One region of the Paenibacillus sp. SEL3 genome, then DNA from elsewhere that is predicted to be linked to it. Evidence: riboswitches for the same ligand, from Rfam matches in the RefSeq annotation. Region 1 holds a riboswitch; each other region holds the start of a gene.
The links. A riboswitch is a leader RNA that binds a small molecule or an ion and turns the genes downstream of it on or off. The one in region 1 is predicted to bind S-adenosylmethionine.
Positions count from the first base shown of each region.

Region 1 (5,114 bases):
TAGACGGCGCGATGCGGCCAAGCCCTCGCTTCTCCAGCATGACCAAAGCCAAAATGAATAATACGTCCCCATTGCTGGCTACGCATGTGAGGCAATACCAAATGATCCAGCAACATGGTACCGACCAGATTCCCTTGTATCATGGTATGAATCTCAGCTACACTGTAATCCGCAAACAGGCGGCGTTCCCGGATGAACGGTCCAGCATTGTTCACCATAATATCGACTCCGCCTAGCCGATCCTGGACTTCACCAATCAGCCTCGTGATATCTTTCTGAACAGTGATATCCCCTTGTAAAGACAGGCAGCGTACTCCCTTAGACTCAATCACCCGCTTAAGCGCTTCGGCTTCTGCTTGGCTATGCACATAATTCAGCGCAATATTACAGCCTTCATTCGCCAGACGCAGAGCGGTCGTTTTACCTAAACCTTTGGCACTACCCGTTATGAATGCGACTTTATCTCTCAACAATTTTCCTCCTGTTCACAGAGAACGGTCACCCCCAAGTATAAAATATTTAAGCTTCCCCTACAACTCTATCCAAAAGAAACCCCAGTCCTCTTGTTCAAGAGAATCTGGGGTTTGCGTGCAATGTGTTCTCGTTCCCTACTTAAAATGCCGGGATAATTGCGCCTTGGTATTTATCTTCAATGAATTTTTTAGTTTCTGGGGATTGCAAAGCTTTAAGCAGCTTCTGAATCGCTTCAGAATCTTTATTATCAGGACGAGCTACCAGAACGTTAGCATATGGAGAATCTTTATCTTCCAGTGCCAGTGCATCTTTCGTCGGGTTCAGCTTAGCTTCCAGAGCGTAGTTCGTGTTGATCAACGCAATGTCCACTTCAGGCAACTGACGTGGCAGCATAGCCGCTTCCAGCTCCTTGAATTTCAGGTTTTTCTTATTTTCAGTAATATCTTTTACGGTAGCTTCAATGTTGCTTGCGTCTTTCAGCTTGATCAGACCTTGTTTTTCCAACAACAACAATGCACGGCCTCCGTTTGTTGCATCGTTCGGAATGGCTACCGTTGCGCCATCTGGGAGTTCATCAAGCTTTTTATATTTTTGGGAGTAGATGCCGAAAGGCTCCAGGTGAACCGCGCCCACAGAAACCAAATTCATTTTGCGCTCTTTGTTCATAACATTCAAGTAAGGTACATGTTGATAGAAGTTAGCATCCAACTGCTTGTCAAACAATTGAACGTTCGGCTGTACATAGTCGTTAAACTGAACGACTTGAAGACGAACCCCTTCCTTTTCCAACTGAGGTTTGATTGCTTCCAAAATTTCCGCATGCGGCACAGGAGAAGCTCCAACTTTCAGCTCCACTTCACGTGGTGATCCGCCTGTATTTTCGGCCGCATTATTTGTATCCGATGTTGTGCTCTTTGTGCCGCAAGCAGCCAGCACCGCAATTAATGTCAAGCTTAATACAGCCAATACCCATTTCTTCATGTTATTACCCCTCCAATAATTTGTAATATTCAGGAGCAGACGTCCTGATCAATAAGGATATCTATATGTTTTCCCTATTTTCGAGTATAATGCCGCACGAGACGGTCTCCCGCCATTTGCAGCAATTGAACCAATACGACCATCAGCACGACCGCAACGATCATTACAGCCGTTTCATAACGATAATAGCCGTAGTTGATAGCCAGTGTACCCAGTCCACCGCCCCCGATCATCCCGGACATTGCCGTGTAGGATACGAGTGTAACGACGGTAATGGTTAATGCGGCTAGCAGTCCCGGAAGTGCCTCACGTAACAGCACACGCCGGATAATTTGTCCTGTCGAGGCCCCCATTGCTTGTGCGGCTTCAATGACACCCTTGTCCACTTCACGCAGAGACGTTTCGACAAGACGTGCGAAGAATGGGGCAGCCCCGATAACCAATGGTGGGATGGTTCCCAACACCCCGGTCGAGGTACCTACCAGCGATCGTGTAAAAGGAATAAGTGCAACGATCAAAATGATAAATGGCACGGAACGTAAAATGTTAACGATGAATGATAATACAATGTATATCACCTTCATCAGAGTCAACGAGGAGCGGCTCGCCAGAAACAATAATATGCCGAGCGGCAAACCAATAATGAGGGTGAACAATGCGGATGCACCGAGCATCTGAAGGGTTTCCATAGTAGAATTCCCTAGCTCTTCCCAACTCACTTGTGAAAAATCAAGTTCGCTCATTGTCCGATCACCTCCACATCAAGTCCTTGCCCAGACACTTCGCGCAGCGTATGCTCTATATCCTCATGATTTCCTTCAAAACGAACGATTAGCTGACCATAGGGTACATTTTTAATCGTAGATATGGTTCCCTGCAAGATCGCAAAATCAACCCCAGTGCTTCGAGCCGTACGCGACAGAATCGCATCATATGTTTTGCTGCCCAAGAAGGAGATACGTACCACCTGCGCCGACTCGCCCTCACCTGCTGCCGCAATCGCTGCTTGCAACTCCTCGGGATGTTCTGACTCCCGCTGGATAAAGTCCTTGGTTACCTGGTGCTGCGGCTTCAAAAATACTTCCGCCACCGGACCTTGCTCCACGATGTCGCCCTGATGAATGACGCCAACTTTATCACAAATGCTTTGAATGACATGCATTTCATGTGTAATCAACACGATGGTTAAATTAAAACGCTGATTAATATCCAGCAGCAATTTCAGGATAGACCCCGTCGTCTGCGGATCAAGCGCCGAAGTCGCTTCGTCACACAGCAATACATGAGGATCACTAGCCAGCGCCCGTGCAATTCCTACCCGCTGTTTCTGTCCACCTGAGAGCTGTGACGGATATTTTCCACTGTGTTCTTCGAGACCCACCAATTCCAGCAGTTCACGAACCTTCTGGTCCAACTTCTGCTTGGGCGTGTTTACCAGCCGCAACGGAAATGCAATATTGTCATATACCGTCGCCGAAGACAACAAATTAAAATGCTGAAAAATCATTCCGATTTTTCGGCGCTGCATTTGTAACTGGGATTGACTCACAGTAGTGAGGTTTACCCCGTCTACCCATACTTCACCTGAAGTAGGGCGTTCCAATAAATTAATACAGCGGATCAATGTACTTTTCCCTGCCCCGGAGTGACCAATCACTCCGAATATTTCTCCACGCTGTATAGAAAGATTCAACCCAGACAGCGCATTAACGCGTCGGTTGCCTTTGCCATAATGCTTGGTTAACTGCTTAAGCTCTATCAACGTGCTGCGACCCCCTTCACTTCTTCCTTACCCTTTTTACCAGTTGTCATCTCTCAGGATTGTATAAAATCGCTATTTATTTATACAAAAAAGAGCCCCTTTCACAGAATGAAAAGGGCCCCACCTTGCGATCCTTTTCTCATCTGCCAAAATCGCTATAACTCTAGCGGTTTTGTAGGAATTAGCACCATCATGTTCCCTCCCAGTGTATTACACCGGGAAAGAACGGGTTGCCGGGCTTCATCGGGCCAGTCCCTCCACCTCTCTGGATAAGAAAAATATGTTAAACTCCAGCTTTAGCTGTCCGTTAAGTTTATATAAAAAAACATAATTCAAGCATTTTTCTGAAACTAGGTTTCAGTATAGATAGTTTACATTGCTTTGTCAAAGGATATTTTCTATCATATTTTTGGGCGTACTGCCCGGTTCTCCCATTGTTTCGCAGTATAAGTAAAGGCGATTGACAACGACCGACACACCATTTCCAAGCCCTGCTGCAAATCTTCCAAATGGTGATCGAGGTCCTCCAATTGGATTTTTCCATACAAAGCTCGGTGTCGTTGCCAGAGATCATCCTGCATTTCCGTATTCATATAGTGTATCTCCGTATTCCGCCGCTTACGCAGCCGATTGATGGCATCGTTGTATGTATCCTTGATATCATTTAAATTATCGGTCAATACAGGATGCATTTTGAGATACTTGAGTTGCCGCAACACGGTAAAATACGAATAATGCGCCTTATACTGCCCTGTTTTTAAATCATACAGATCATTCAGCCAGTTGCCCAGCTTATCCAAAATGGAAAATACCCTCACAAACCCATCCTTATAAAAGAAAACATACAATGCATAGTCGGATTTTTCATCCTCACTCATATCTTCAGCATATCCGGCTTTCACTTTCATACGGAAAAAGGCGGCAGCATGATGGCTCTGCTCCAGTTCATCCAGAGATGACATTAGACCACGTGTCAAAATATCCGCCTTCCGAAAATCGTGGGTCGGATCTCCACCAGCCTGAATTTGCCGCTCCAGCAGGTTTAACATATCTGACATGCTATTCATGGCATCCAGCAAGATGCCCTTGTTCACACGTGGCGGCTCACCCAGTAGCTTGCGTATCATGCTTACGCCTCCTTATAAATGTAAAATCCGGCTGTAGGTTTAATTAGGGCGTCAAGCGAAATAACTCGTCCATCGTTGATCTACAAGCTTAACAATATCCTCACGCGGTAACACCTCATCCGGATACCCCGGCTTCATACGCGCATCCACTACAATCGGCAGCTTATAGTTCAGATGATGCAAACGCACTTCGCTGTCCGCGTACATATCCGTAGCCGGGTTAAAGCGAGTGAATACCGTCCATAGGAACGAGGCTTGAGAGCGAACGACTTCTTTGGCATCGTCCACAATGAAAACGAGCGGCCACTCTTGCTCACCCGCAGCTAATCGCTCCAAAACACGTGCCGCCAGCTCAGGATCTTGCTCAAAAGACGCACCCGATACGACGAGGCAACCTCCGCAATAGGGTTCAATTTCACGAATCCCCGGCAGATCGCTTCCCTCATAAGCACGAGGCAATTCACGTACAGGCTCACCTATTCCCATCAGGATCGCCTTACTGCCATGATTCAGCTTGCGGCCTGTGTAATCGAGTGTATCGTGTGACGTGTGATTGAAAATAAATAAATCCCTTGCTGGATTAAATCGCTCCAGAATGGTTTCCAGCAGCAGGTTAAAGTCAGATAAATCAATGACTCGATCTGTCAGCATCAGGAACTTGGTCAATGACAATTGACCTTGACCCAAAATGGTAAAACCGGATACAAGCGCTTCACGGGAGTAGCTTTCACGTACGACTGCCGCTGCCAGCGCATGTACGCCCGTTTCCG
Region 1 is NZ_CM137725.1:1,358,433-1,363,546, forward strand. It holds gene ACYCS5_RS06450 (SDR family oxidoreductase) at 1-470, opposite strand, end outside; gene ACYCS5_RS06455 (MetQ/NlpA family ABC transporter substrate-binding protein) at 613-1,455, opposite strand; gene ACYCS5_RS06460 (methionine ABC transporter permease) at 1,530-2,198, opposite strand; gene ACYCS5_RS06465 (methionine ABC transporter ATP-binding protein) at 2,195-3,217, opposite strand; SAM riboswitch class I at 3,354-3,493, opposite strand; gene ACYCS5_RS06470 (Cthe_2314 family HEPN domain-containing protein) at 3,619-4,344, opposite strand; gene ACYCS5_RS06475 (UbiD family decarboxylase) at 4,396-5,114, opposite strand, start outside.

Region 2 (5,114 bases), 3.1 Mb from region 1:
CTCAGCGTGAAAACGACAAAGATGCTGCGGATGTGCTAACGCCTAGCGCAGCGCCTCATCCAGATCACTGATCAGGTCGTCAATATCCTCCAAACCTACGGAGAAACGGAGTAGTCCGTTCGTAATCCCGCGCTCCAATCGTACACTATGGGGCATAGCCGCATGTGACATCATCGCCGGATACGACAAGATGCTTTCCACAGCTCCCAGACTCACCGCTACAATTGGAATACGTACGCGACTGAGGACTTCTTTTGCACGCTCACCAGAACCCACATCAAAAGATATCACTGCACCATAACCGCTGGATTGGCGCTCATGAACTTCACGCCCTGGATGATTCTCCAGACCCGGGTAGTATACCGCCTCAATGTCGTTGCGCTCGTTCAGCCAGTTAGCGAGCTTCGCTGCGCTCTTTTCGCTGTGAGCCATACGAGCCTCCAGTGTCTTCATACCGCGCATGAGCAACCATGACTCCTGCGGAGCCAACACGGTACCCAGTCCATTTTGGAGCTGCTTGATTTGTCTTCCCAACGATTCGGTACGTGCTACCGCAAGTCCTGCCAGCACATCGCTGTGTCCGCCCAGAAACTTGGTCGCACTGTGCAATACAATATCAACTCCCTGCTCAATCGGACGTTGATAATAAGGTGTCATAAAAGTATTATCCAATAACGTTAAAAGCCCGTTGTCCTGTGCCCAAGAAGTTATTCCTGCCACATCGGTAATTTTGAGTGTCGGATTGGACGGAGTTTCCATATATACAGCCCTTGTATTCTCCTGCAACGCATCTTTCACAAGGTTGAGGTCCGTCATGTCGACGAAGGTCGTTTCGATATTCATCCGTTTCAAAATGGAGGTCAGCAGTCGATATGTTCCTCCATATACGTCCTCGGAAACAATGACATGATCTCCAGCAGACAAGAGCATAAATGTAGTAGAGATGGCCGCCATACCTGATGCAAAGGCAAAACCGCACGACCCGCCTTCTAATAAAGCGATATAATCCTCCAAAGCTTGTCGTGTCGGATTACCTGAACGGCTATAGTCATGCTGTGGAGGATTAAAAATATCGTGATGGTGGAAGGTAGAAGCTTGATAGATCGGGACGCTCGATGCCCCCGTAACGCTGTCAATTTCAGAGCCAAAATGCAGCAGCTTGGTAGCGAACTTCCGCTCTTTGTTCAGATCCTGCCCGATCCTCCTCGCATCCTCTATCATTGCAGCTCTCCTCCTTCTACTTCTTGACGTGCCGCTTCCAACGCCGAACGTAAATCTTCAATTAGGTCGTCTGTATGCTCAATGCCTACGGAGAAACGCAACAGCCTGTCATCTACCCCGACTGCATCCCGAATTTCTGCTGGTATGTCCGCATGTGTCTGCACAGCGGGATAGGTCATTAACGATTCCACACCGCCGAGACTTTCCGCAAACGCAATGAGCTTAATGTGACGAAGCAAAGGTTCCACATAACGAGCATCCTTTACTTTAAAGGAAAAGATACCCGTATTTCCGCTGGATTGTTTATTTTGAATCTCACGACCTGGATGGCCTTCTAGAGCTGGATAAAATACTTCCGCCACAGCCGGATGCGTCAGTAAATAGTTAGACAGCACTGTTGCATTATGCTCGTGTCGGTCCATACGCAGCGCTAACGTCTTCATGCCCTTCATTAACTGGTAGCAATCGCTTGGGGAAAGCACTGCCCCTATGGAATTGTGCAGGAATGCAATTTCAGCTGATAGCTCTTTGCCTTTGGTTACGATCAACCCTGCCAGCACATCGTTGTGTCCGCCCAAATATTTGGTTGCGCTATGTACCACAATATCCGCGCCCAGTTCCAATGGCCGCTGGAAATATGGCGTTAGCAGCGTATTATCTACAATGGTAAGCAACTGATGTTGTGATGCCCATTTAGCCACCGCTCGAATATCAGTAATCATCATTAACGGATTTGTAGGCGTTTCTATGAATACAGCTTTGGTATTCGGTCGACATGACTGTTCGAGCGCTTCAAGATCGTTCGTATCCACATAACTGGCTGTCACACCAAATTTAGACAAAATACGCTCCAGCAAACGATACGTCCCGCCATACAGATCCAGCGATACTATGAGATGATCTCCCTGTCCAAACAATGCAAATACCGTTTGCAGCGCCGCCATACCTGAGCTGCATGCAAAGCCTGCATCACCCGATTCAAGTGCAGCAGAAGCCTCTTCCAGTACCTTTCGCGTGGGATTGATCGTCCGAATGTAATCAAATCCTGTGCTTTGACCCAGACGGGGATGGCGGAACGCCGTAGATTGGTAAATCGGGTAATTAACAGCCCCGGTTACTGGCTCTTCTACTGAACCGATTTGTGCCAATCTACTTTCGATTTTCCACTGTTTCTCACTCATATGAATCCTCCTGTTAACTTCCATAGTGGGTGCTATAACCAATCCTGCAAAAATGGATGTCAAAGACTATACTGCTGCGCTACTGCAAGGTGATACTCTACAAAGGTAAACTACATGCTCCTTTTTTAAATCTGGGGCCCGATATCATAAGGTGTTTCTTGGTATACATAATAGTTCAGCCAATTCGAGAATAATAAATTGGCGTGCGCCCGCCAAATTGAGGGGGGGGTGCGCTCAGGATCATCATTAGGAAAATAATTTTTGGGGACTTCAATATCCATTCCTTTAGCTACATCGCGGTCGTATTCCCATTTCAGTGAAAGCGGGTCATATTCAGAATGCCCAGTTACAAAAATTTGTTTACCGTCAAGCGTGGCTACGAGGTACACTCCAGCTTCTTCGGATTCGGATAAAACTTCTAATTCGGCGATATGATCAATATCTTCCCGACGAACCTCCGTATGCCTGGAATGAGGAGCATAAAACAGTTCATCAAAGCCGCGTAACAATTTTACTTTAGGTTTAATCACGGTGTGTGGAAATACACCGAAGCATTTGTAGTCGAGCCCATATTTAGGGACATCGAAATGATGGTATAAGCCTGCCTGTGAGGCCCAACAGATATGCATGGTCGAAGTTACATTCGTTTTCGTCCATTCAAAGATTTGCCGGATTTCCTCCCAGTAGTTCACATCCTCAAACTCAAGCTGTTCAACCGGGGCTCCTGTAATGACCATGCCGTCAAAACGACTGTTCTTGATCTCGTCAAACGTTTTATAGAACATGTTCAAATATTCTTGCGATGTATTTTTGGATACATGAGACTTCATATGCACCAGCGTGACATCCACTTGCAACGGCGTATTGCCGACCAGGCGCAACAGTTGGGTTTCCGTCGTTTCCTTTGTAGGCATTAAATTCAAAATGGCGATACGCAACGGACGAATATCCTGATGATAAGCCAAGCTTTCATCCATTACGAAAATATTTTCGCCCTCCAGCACTTCCTTAGCAGGTAATGTGTCTGGGATTTTAATCGGCATGTAAACTCACTCCTTGTTCGGTAAGTTTTGCGAAAATCGTCTTGTTGAGATGCCGGGCATATAATAAAAAGACCTTTCTCTGGTTAGAGAAAGGTCATATTTGTATCCATATGCGCCTCTCTCATCTGTCAGGGCAACGCGCTTTGTACAAAGCGCGCGTCCTGCAAGAATTAGCACCGTGCGATTAAAATCGCCGGTTGCCGGGTATCATCGGGCTAGTCCCTCCACCTGCTCTTGATAAGATTTCGCTATATTCATTTTGGATTCACAAAGTTCTTGTTGTTCACTTTAATGCATCGGCTGGGCTTCGTCAAGATGGGACTTGCAAATTTGTAACCTGCATTCACATTTTGTCTACCTTTTCCATAGGTTAAATCATATCCCTCCTATCGCTGAAGCTCTTGCCACTACTGTTGATTTTGCCCATGATTTTGCGCTTGAAAGGCCGTAGGCCGAGCGTTATACTATACAAGTGCTATTAGGCAAAAATATGGAGCAGTAGTGTAGATTTGAGTGTTTCCTGCGATACTGTGGCAATCTAAAAAAGAACATTTGAGAGGTGAATCCGGAATGGAAGGCGACCCGAGTCCGAATAGGCGGCGATCCCTGAACAACAGCATAGGAATGACTTCAGCTTGCCGAAAGACGGGACGCCAGGCTCTGCATGCTCCAAAAGCCTCCGGCTTTTGATGAGAGTGCACGCTTACCCGCACCGGCTAACTGAGTCCATTCCTTATGCTTAAGGTAAACGTATTTCCGTTACGGCGGAGCATAAGGAGTGACGTATATGAAAATCCGTTTGGTCAACAACGGGGTTTTTACCCCTGTCGAAGAAATTGAAATGGCGCTTACTGCACCGGCAGAAGGTTTTTATTGGATTGATGCCGATGTCGATGATTTGGCAGTGCTCCAGCCTTTATTTTCCATGCATGATCTTGCAGTAGAAGACTGTTTGAGTGAAGAAGAACAGCGTCCGAAGATTGAAATTTATGAAAGCCATTATTTTATCGTTGTAAATAGCATTCGTTTTGATGATGAAGAAATATTTTTGCGAGCTTTGAACATTTTTCTCGGCCGCCATTTTATCATTACGGTGACCAAGCAGAAAATCAATGAGCTTCGTACCCTCAAGCCTATGCTGTGGGAGCAAGAAGTCAGCCAGCCTGACCGTTTTATGTATCTGTTGGTCGACTTAATTGTTGACAACTATTTTCTGGTTGGTGACCGGATTGAGGTCCGCATCGAAAAGCTGGAAGAAGATATTCTAATGCATACGAAAAAGTCGCATTTGAACGAAATCATCGGCTTACGCAGTGAGATTCTGTGGCTGAAAAAAGTGTTGGGCCCGCAAAAAGAAGTCATCAATACCCTGAACAAGCGGGATTTGCGGCTCATCGACGATCAATTGCAAAAATATTTTAGCGACATTTATGAAAATGCTGTGAAAATTTCGGAGACTTTCGAAACTTACCGCGACTTGATGGGTAACCTTCGAGAAGCTTATCAATCCAGTATCGCCAACCGTGCCAATGAAATTATGCGTGTGTTTACAGCAATTACGACCGTATTTATGCCATTGACGGTCATTACCGGAATATATGGGATGAACTTCGATAATATGCCTGAGCTTCATACACGTTATGGCTATTTTGTCGTCATTGGTATTATG
Region 2 is NZ_CM137725.1:4,858,058-4,863,171, reverse strand. It holds gene ACYCS5_RS22425 (PLP-dependent transferase) at 43-1,221, opposite strand; gene ACYCS5_RS22420 (PLP-dependent transferase) at 1,218-2,402, opposite strand; gene metA (homoserine O-acetyltransferase MetA) at 2,528-3,445, opposite strand; SAM riboswitch class I at 3,564-3,689, opposite strand; gene corA (magnesium/cobalt transporter CorA) at 4,233-5,114, shown strand, end outside.
Region 2: it holds a riboswitch for S-adenosylmethionine, as region 1 does, so the genes downstream of both, metA (homoserine O-acetyltransferase MetA) here and ACYCS5_RS06465 (methionine ABC transporter ATP-binding protein) in region 1, are expected to answer to the same signal.

Region 3 (5,114 bases), 650 kb from region 1:
TATCGTGCTGGGGCATATGCTGGTGATTGCATCGTTGTTCTCCATCTTGGCTTATCTGAGCTATCGTGTATGGCAATTGTCACCGGATCGCAAGCTTGTTCCGACCCAAGCACAACGTACCTAAGCATTTCATAGATCATAGTGAAGCGGATTTTTGCCCAAGTGGCGTTTAAACACGTATAATAGCATATAAGAAACAAACCAGGCCCACGAGTTTCTCGAGGGCTTGATTTGCTTAGGAGGAATCGTCCAGTTGATCTACCAGAATTTGCGCCAATTTATTGAAGCACTGCGTAAAGAAAATCATCTTAAAATTATAGAGGCACCTGTCGATCCTTACTTGGAGCTGGCTGAGATTCATCGAAGAGTCATTGAGGAAGAAGGGCCGGCACTGCTGTTCACGAATGTAAAAGGAACTCCGTTTCCTGTAGCCAGTAATCTGTTTGGCACGAATCGCCGTGTGGACATGGCTTTTGGCCCGCGCCCAGAGCAACTGATGGATGCGATTGTAGGAGCAACCAAAACATTGTTTCCACCTACACCCAAAGCATTGTGGAATGAACGTGGCCTGATTAAGGACATGCTAAAAGTAGGCCTAAAAACAGTATCTCATAGCGAGGCTCCTGTATTGGGAGTTCGCCGTACAGAGGCTCCGCTGGCACCACTGCCTAAAGTGACCAGTTGGCATGAGGATGGAGGACCGTTTATTACCCTTCCACTCGTGTATACCGAGAAGCCAGGTCAGCCCAAGGATCATAATCTGGGGATGTACCGCATTCAGATTTATGATGATCAGACGACGGGCATTCACTGGCAAATTCATAAAGGCGGCGGTTTCCATTATCATGAAGCGGAGCTGCGTAATGAGCCGTTGCCTACGACGATTATCATCGGTGGCCCGCCTGCTCTGATTGCGTCTGCCATTGCTCCAGCACCGGAAAACTTGCCTGAGCTGTTGCTGGCTTCGCTTATTATGGGAGGCAAGCTGCCCATGACAGAGGACCCGCTTGGGGGTCATCGGATTCCAGCAGAAGCAGAATTTGCAATCAGCGGTTATGTGCCACCTCATGAACGCCGTCCGGAAGGCCCGTTTGGCGATCATTTTGGATATTATTCATTACAGCATGATTTCCCTGTATTTCATGTCAAACATATGCATCACCGCAAGGATGCCATTTATCCGGCAACCATTGTAGGTAAGCCTCGGCAAGAAGACTACTACCTCGGTGAGTTTTTGCAACGTCTGCTGTCGCCTGCCTATCCGCTTGTGATGCCTTCCGTCAAGTCCCTGTGGGCGTATGCGGAAACGGGCGTACATGCGCTGGCAGCGGCAGTCGTACGTGAAAGCTACTCCCGTGAAGCGCTTGTATCCGGTTTTACCATTTTGGGTCAAGGTCAATTGTCATTGACCAAGTTCCTGATGCTGACAGATCGAGTCATTGATTTATCTGACTTTAACCTGCTGCTGGAAACCATTCTGGAGCGATTTAATCCAGCAAGGGATTTATTTATTTTCAATCACACGTCACACGATACACTCGATTACACAGGCCGCAAGCTGAATCATGGCAGTAAGGCGATCCTGATGGGAATAGGTGAGCCTGTACGTGAATTGCCTCGTGCTTATGAGGGAAGCGATCTGCCGGGGATTCGTGAAATTGAACCCTATTGCGGAGGTTGCCTCGTCGTATCGGGTGCGTCTTTTGAGCAAGATCCTGAGCTGGCGGCACGTGTTTTGGAGCGATTAGCTGCGGGTGAGCAAGAGTGGCCGCTCGTTTTCATTGTGGACGATGCCAAAGAAGTCGTTCGCTCTCAAGCCTCGTTCCTATGGACGGTATTCACTCGCTTTAACCCGGCTACGGATATGTACGCGGACAGCGAAGTGCGTTTGCATCATCTGAACTATAAGCTGCCGATTGTAGTGGATGCGCGTATGAAGCCGGGGTATCCGGATGAGGTGTTACCGCGTGAGGATATTGTTAAGCTTGTAGATCAACGATGGACGAGTTATTTCGCTTGACGCCCTAATTAAACCTACAGCCGGATTTTACATTTATAAGGAGGCGTAAGCATGATACGCAAGCTACTGGGTGAGCCGCCACGTGTGAACAAGGGCATCTTGCTGGATGCCATGAATAGCATGTCAGATATGTTAAACCTGCTGGAGCGGCAAATTCAGGCTGGTGGAGATCCGACCCACGATTTTCGGAAGGCGGATATTTTGACACGTGGTCTAATGTCATCTCTGGATGAACTGGAGCAGAGCCATCATGCTGCCGCCTTTTTCCGTATGAAAGTGAAAGCCGGATATGCTGAAGATATGAGTGAGGATGAAAAATCCGACTATGCATTGTATGTTTTCTTTTATAAGGATGGGTTTGTGAGGGTATTTTCCATTTTGGATAAGCTGGGCAACTGGCTGAATGATCTGTATGATTTAAAAACAGGGCAGTATAAGGCGCATTATTCGTATTTTACCGTGTTGCGGCAACTCAAGTATCTCAAAATGCATCCTGTATTGACCGATAATTTAAATGATATCAAGGATACATACAACGATGCCATCAATCGGCTGCGTAAGCGGCGGAATACGGAGATACACTATATGAATACGGAAATGCAGGATGATCTCTGGCAACGACACCGAGCTTTGTATGGAAAAATCCAATTGGAGGACCTCGATCACCATTTGGAAGATTTGCAGCAGGGCTTGGAAATGGTGTGTCGGTCGTTGTCAATCGCCTTTACTTATACTGCGAAACAATGGGAGAACCGGGCAGTACGCCCAAAAATATGATAGAAAATATCCTTTGACAAAGCAATGTAAACTATCTATACTGAAACCTAGTTTCAGAAAAATGCTTGAATTATGTTTTTTTATATAAACTTAACGGACAGCTAAAGCTGGAGTTTAACATATTTTTCTTATCCAGAGAGGTGGAGGGACTGGCCCGATGAAGCCCGGCAACCCGTTCTTTCCCGGTGTAATACACTGGGAGGGAACATGATGGTGCTAATTCCTACAAAACCGCTAGAGTTATAGCGATTTTGGCAGATGAGAAAAGGATCGCAAGGTGGGGCCCTTTTCATTCTGTGAAAGGGGCTCTTTTTTGTATAAATAAATAGCGATTTTATACAATCCTGAGAGATGACAACTGGTAAAAAGGGTAAGGAAGAAGTGAAGGGGGTCGCAGCACGTTGATAGAGCTTAAGCAGTTAACCAAGCATTATGGCAAAGGCAACCGACGCGTTAATGCGCTGTCTGGGTTGAATCTTTCTATACAGCGTGGAGAAATATTCGGAGTGATTGGTCACTCCGGGGCAGGGAAAAGTACATTGATCCGCTGTATTAATTTATTGGAACGCCCTACTTCAGGTGAAGTATGGGTAGACGGGGTAAACCTCACTACTGTGAGTCAATCCCAGTTACAAATGCAGCGCCGAAAAATCGGAATGATTTTTCAGCATTTTAATTTGTTGTCTTCGGCGACGGTATATGACAATATTGCATTTCCGTTGCGGCTGGTAAACACGCCCAAGCAGAAGTTGGACCAGAAGGTTCGTGAACTGCTGGAATTGGTGGGTCTCGAAGAACACAGTGGAAAATATCCGTCACAGCTCTCAGGTGGACAGAAACAGCGGGTAGGAATTGCACGGGCGCTGGCTAGTGATCCTCATGTATTGCTGTGTGACGAAGCGACTTCGGCGCTTGATCCGCAGACGACGGGGTCTATCCTGAAATTGCTGCTGGATATTAATCAGCGTTTTAATTTAACCATCGTGTTGATTACACATGAAATGCATGTCATTCAAAGCATTTGTGATAAAGTTGGCGTCATTCATCAGGGCGACATCGTGGAGCAAGGTCCGGTGGCGGAAGTATTTTTGAAGCCGCAGCACCAGGTAACCAAGGACTTTATCCAGCGGGAGTCAGAACATCCCGAGGAGTTGCAAGCAGCGATTGCGGCAGCAGGTGAGGGCGAGTCGGCGCAGGTGGTACGTATCTCCTTCTTGGGCAGCAAAACATATGATGCGATTCTGTCGCGTACGGCTCGAAGCACTGGGGTTGATTTTGCGATCTTGCAGGGAACCATATCTACGATTAAAAATGTACCCTATGGTCAGCTAATCGTTCGTTTTGAAGGAAATCATGAGGATATAGAGCATACGCTGCGCGAAGTGTCTGGGCAAGGACTTGATGTGGAGGTGATCGGACAATGAGCGAACTTGATTTTTCACAAGTGAGTTGGGAAGAGCTAGGGAATTCTACTATGGAAACCCTTCAGATGCTCGGTGCATCCGCATTGTTCACCCTCATTATTGGTTTGCCGCTCGGCATATTATTGTTTCTGGCGAGCCGCTCCTCGTTGACTCTGATGAAGGTGATATACATTGTATTATCATTCATCGTTAACATTTTACGTTCCGTGCCATTTATCATTTTGATCGTTGCACTTATTCCTTTTACACGATCGCTGGTAGGTACCTCGACCGGGGTGTTGGGAACCATCCCACCATTGGTTATCGGGGCTGCCCCATTCTTCGCACGTCTTGTCGAAACGTCTCTGCGTGAAGTGGACAAGGGTGTCATTGAAGCCGCACAAGCAATGGGGGCCTCGACAGGACAAATTATCCGGCGTGTGCTGTTACGTGAGGCACTTCCGGGACTGCTAGCCGCATTAACCATTACCGTCGTTACACTCGTATCCTACACGGCAATGTCCGGGATGATCGGGGGCGGTGGACTGGGTACACTGGCTATCAACTACGGCTATTATCGTTATGAAACGGCTGTAATGATCGTTGCGGTCGTGCTGATGGTCGTATTGGTTCAATTGCTGCAAATGGCGGGAGACCGTCTCGTGCGGCATTATACTCGAAAATAGGGAAAACATATAGATATCCTTATTGATCAGGACGTCTGCTCCTGAATATTACAAATTATTGGAGGGGTAATAACATGAAGAAATGGGTATTGGCTGTATTAAGCTTGACATTAATTGCGGTGCTGGCTGCTTGCGGCACAAAGAGCACAACATCGGATACAAATAATGCGGCCGAAAATACAGGCGGATCACCACGTGAAGTGGAGCTGAAAGTTGGAGCTTCTCCTG
Region 3 is NZ_CM137725.1:2,011,196-2,016,309, reverse strand. It holds gene ACYCS5_RS09455 (COX15/CtaA family protein) at 1-124, shown strand, start outside; gene ACYCS5_RS09450 (UbiD family decarboxylase) at 254-2,020, shown strand; gene ACYCS5_RS09445 (Cthe_2314 family HEPN domain-containing protein) at 2,072-2,797, shown strand; SAM riboswitch class I at 2,923-3,062, shown strand; gene ACYCS5_RS09440 (methionine ABC transporter ATP-binding protein) at 3,199-4,221, shown strand; gene ACYCS5_RS09435 (methionine ABC transporter permease) at 4,218-4,886, shown strand; gene ACYCS5_RS09430 (MetQ/NlpA family ABC transporter substrate-binding protein) at 4,961-5,114, shown strand, end outside.
Region 3: it holds a riboswitch for S-adenosylmethionine, as region 1 does, so the genes downstream of both, ACYCS5_RS09440 (methionine ABC transporter ATP-binding protein) here and ACYCS5_RS06465 (methionine ABC transporter ATP-binding protein) in region 1, are expected to answer to the same signal.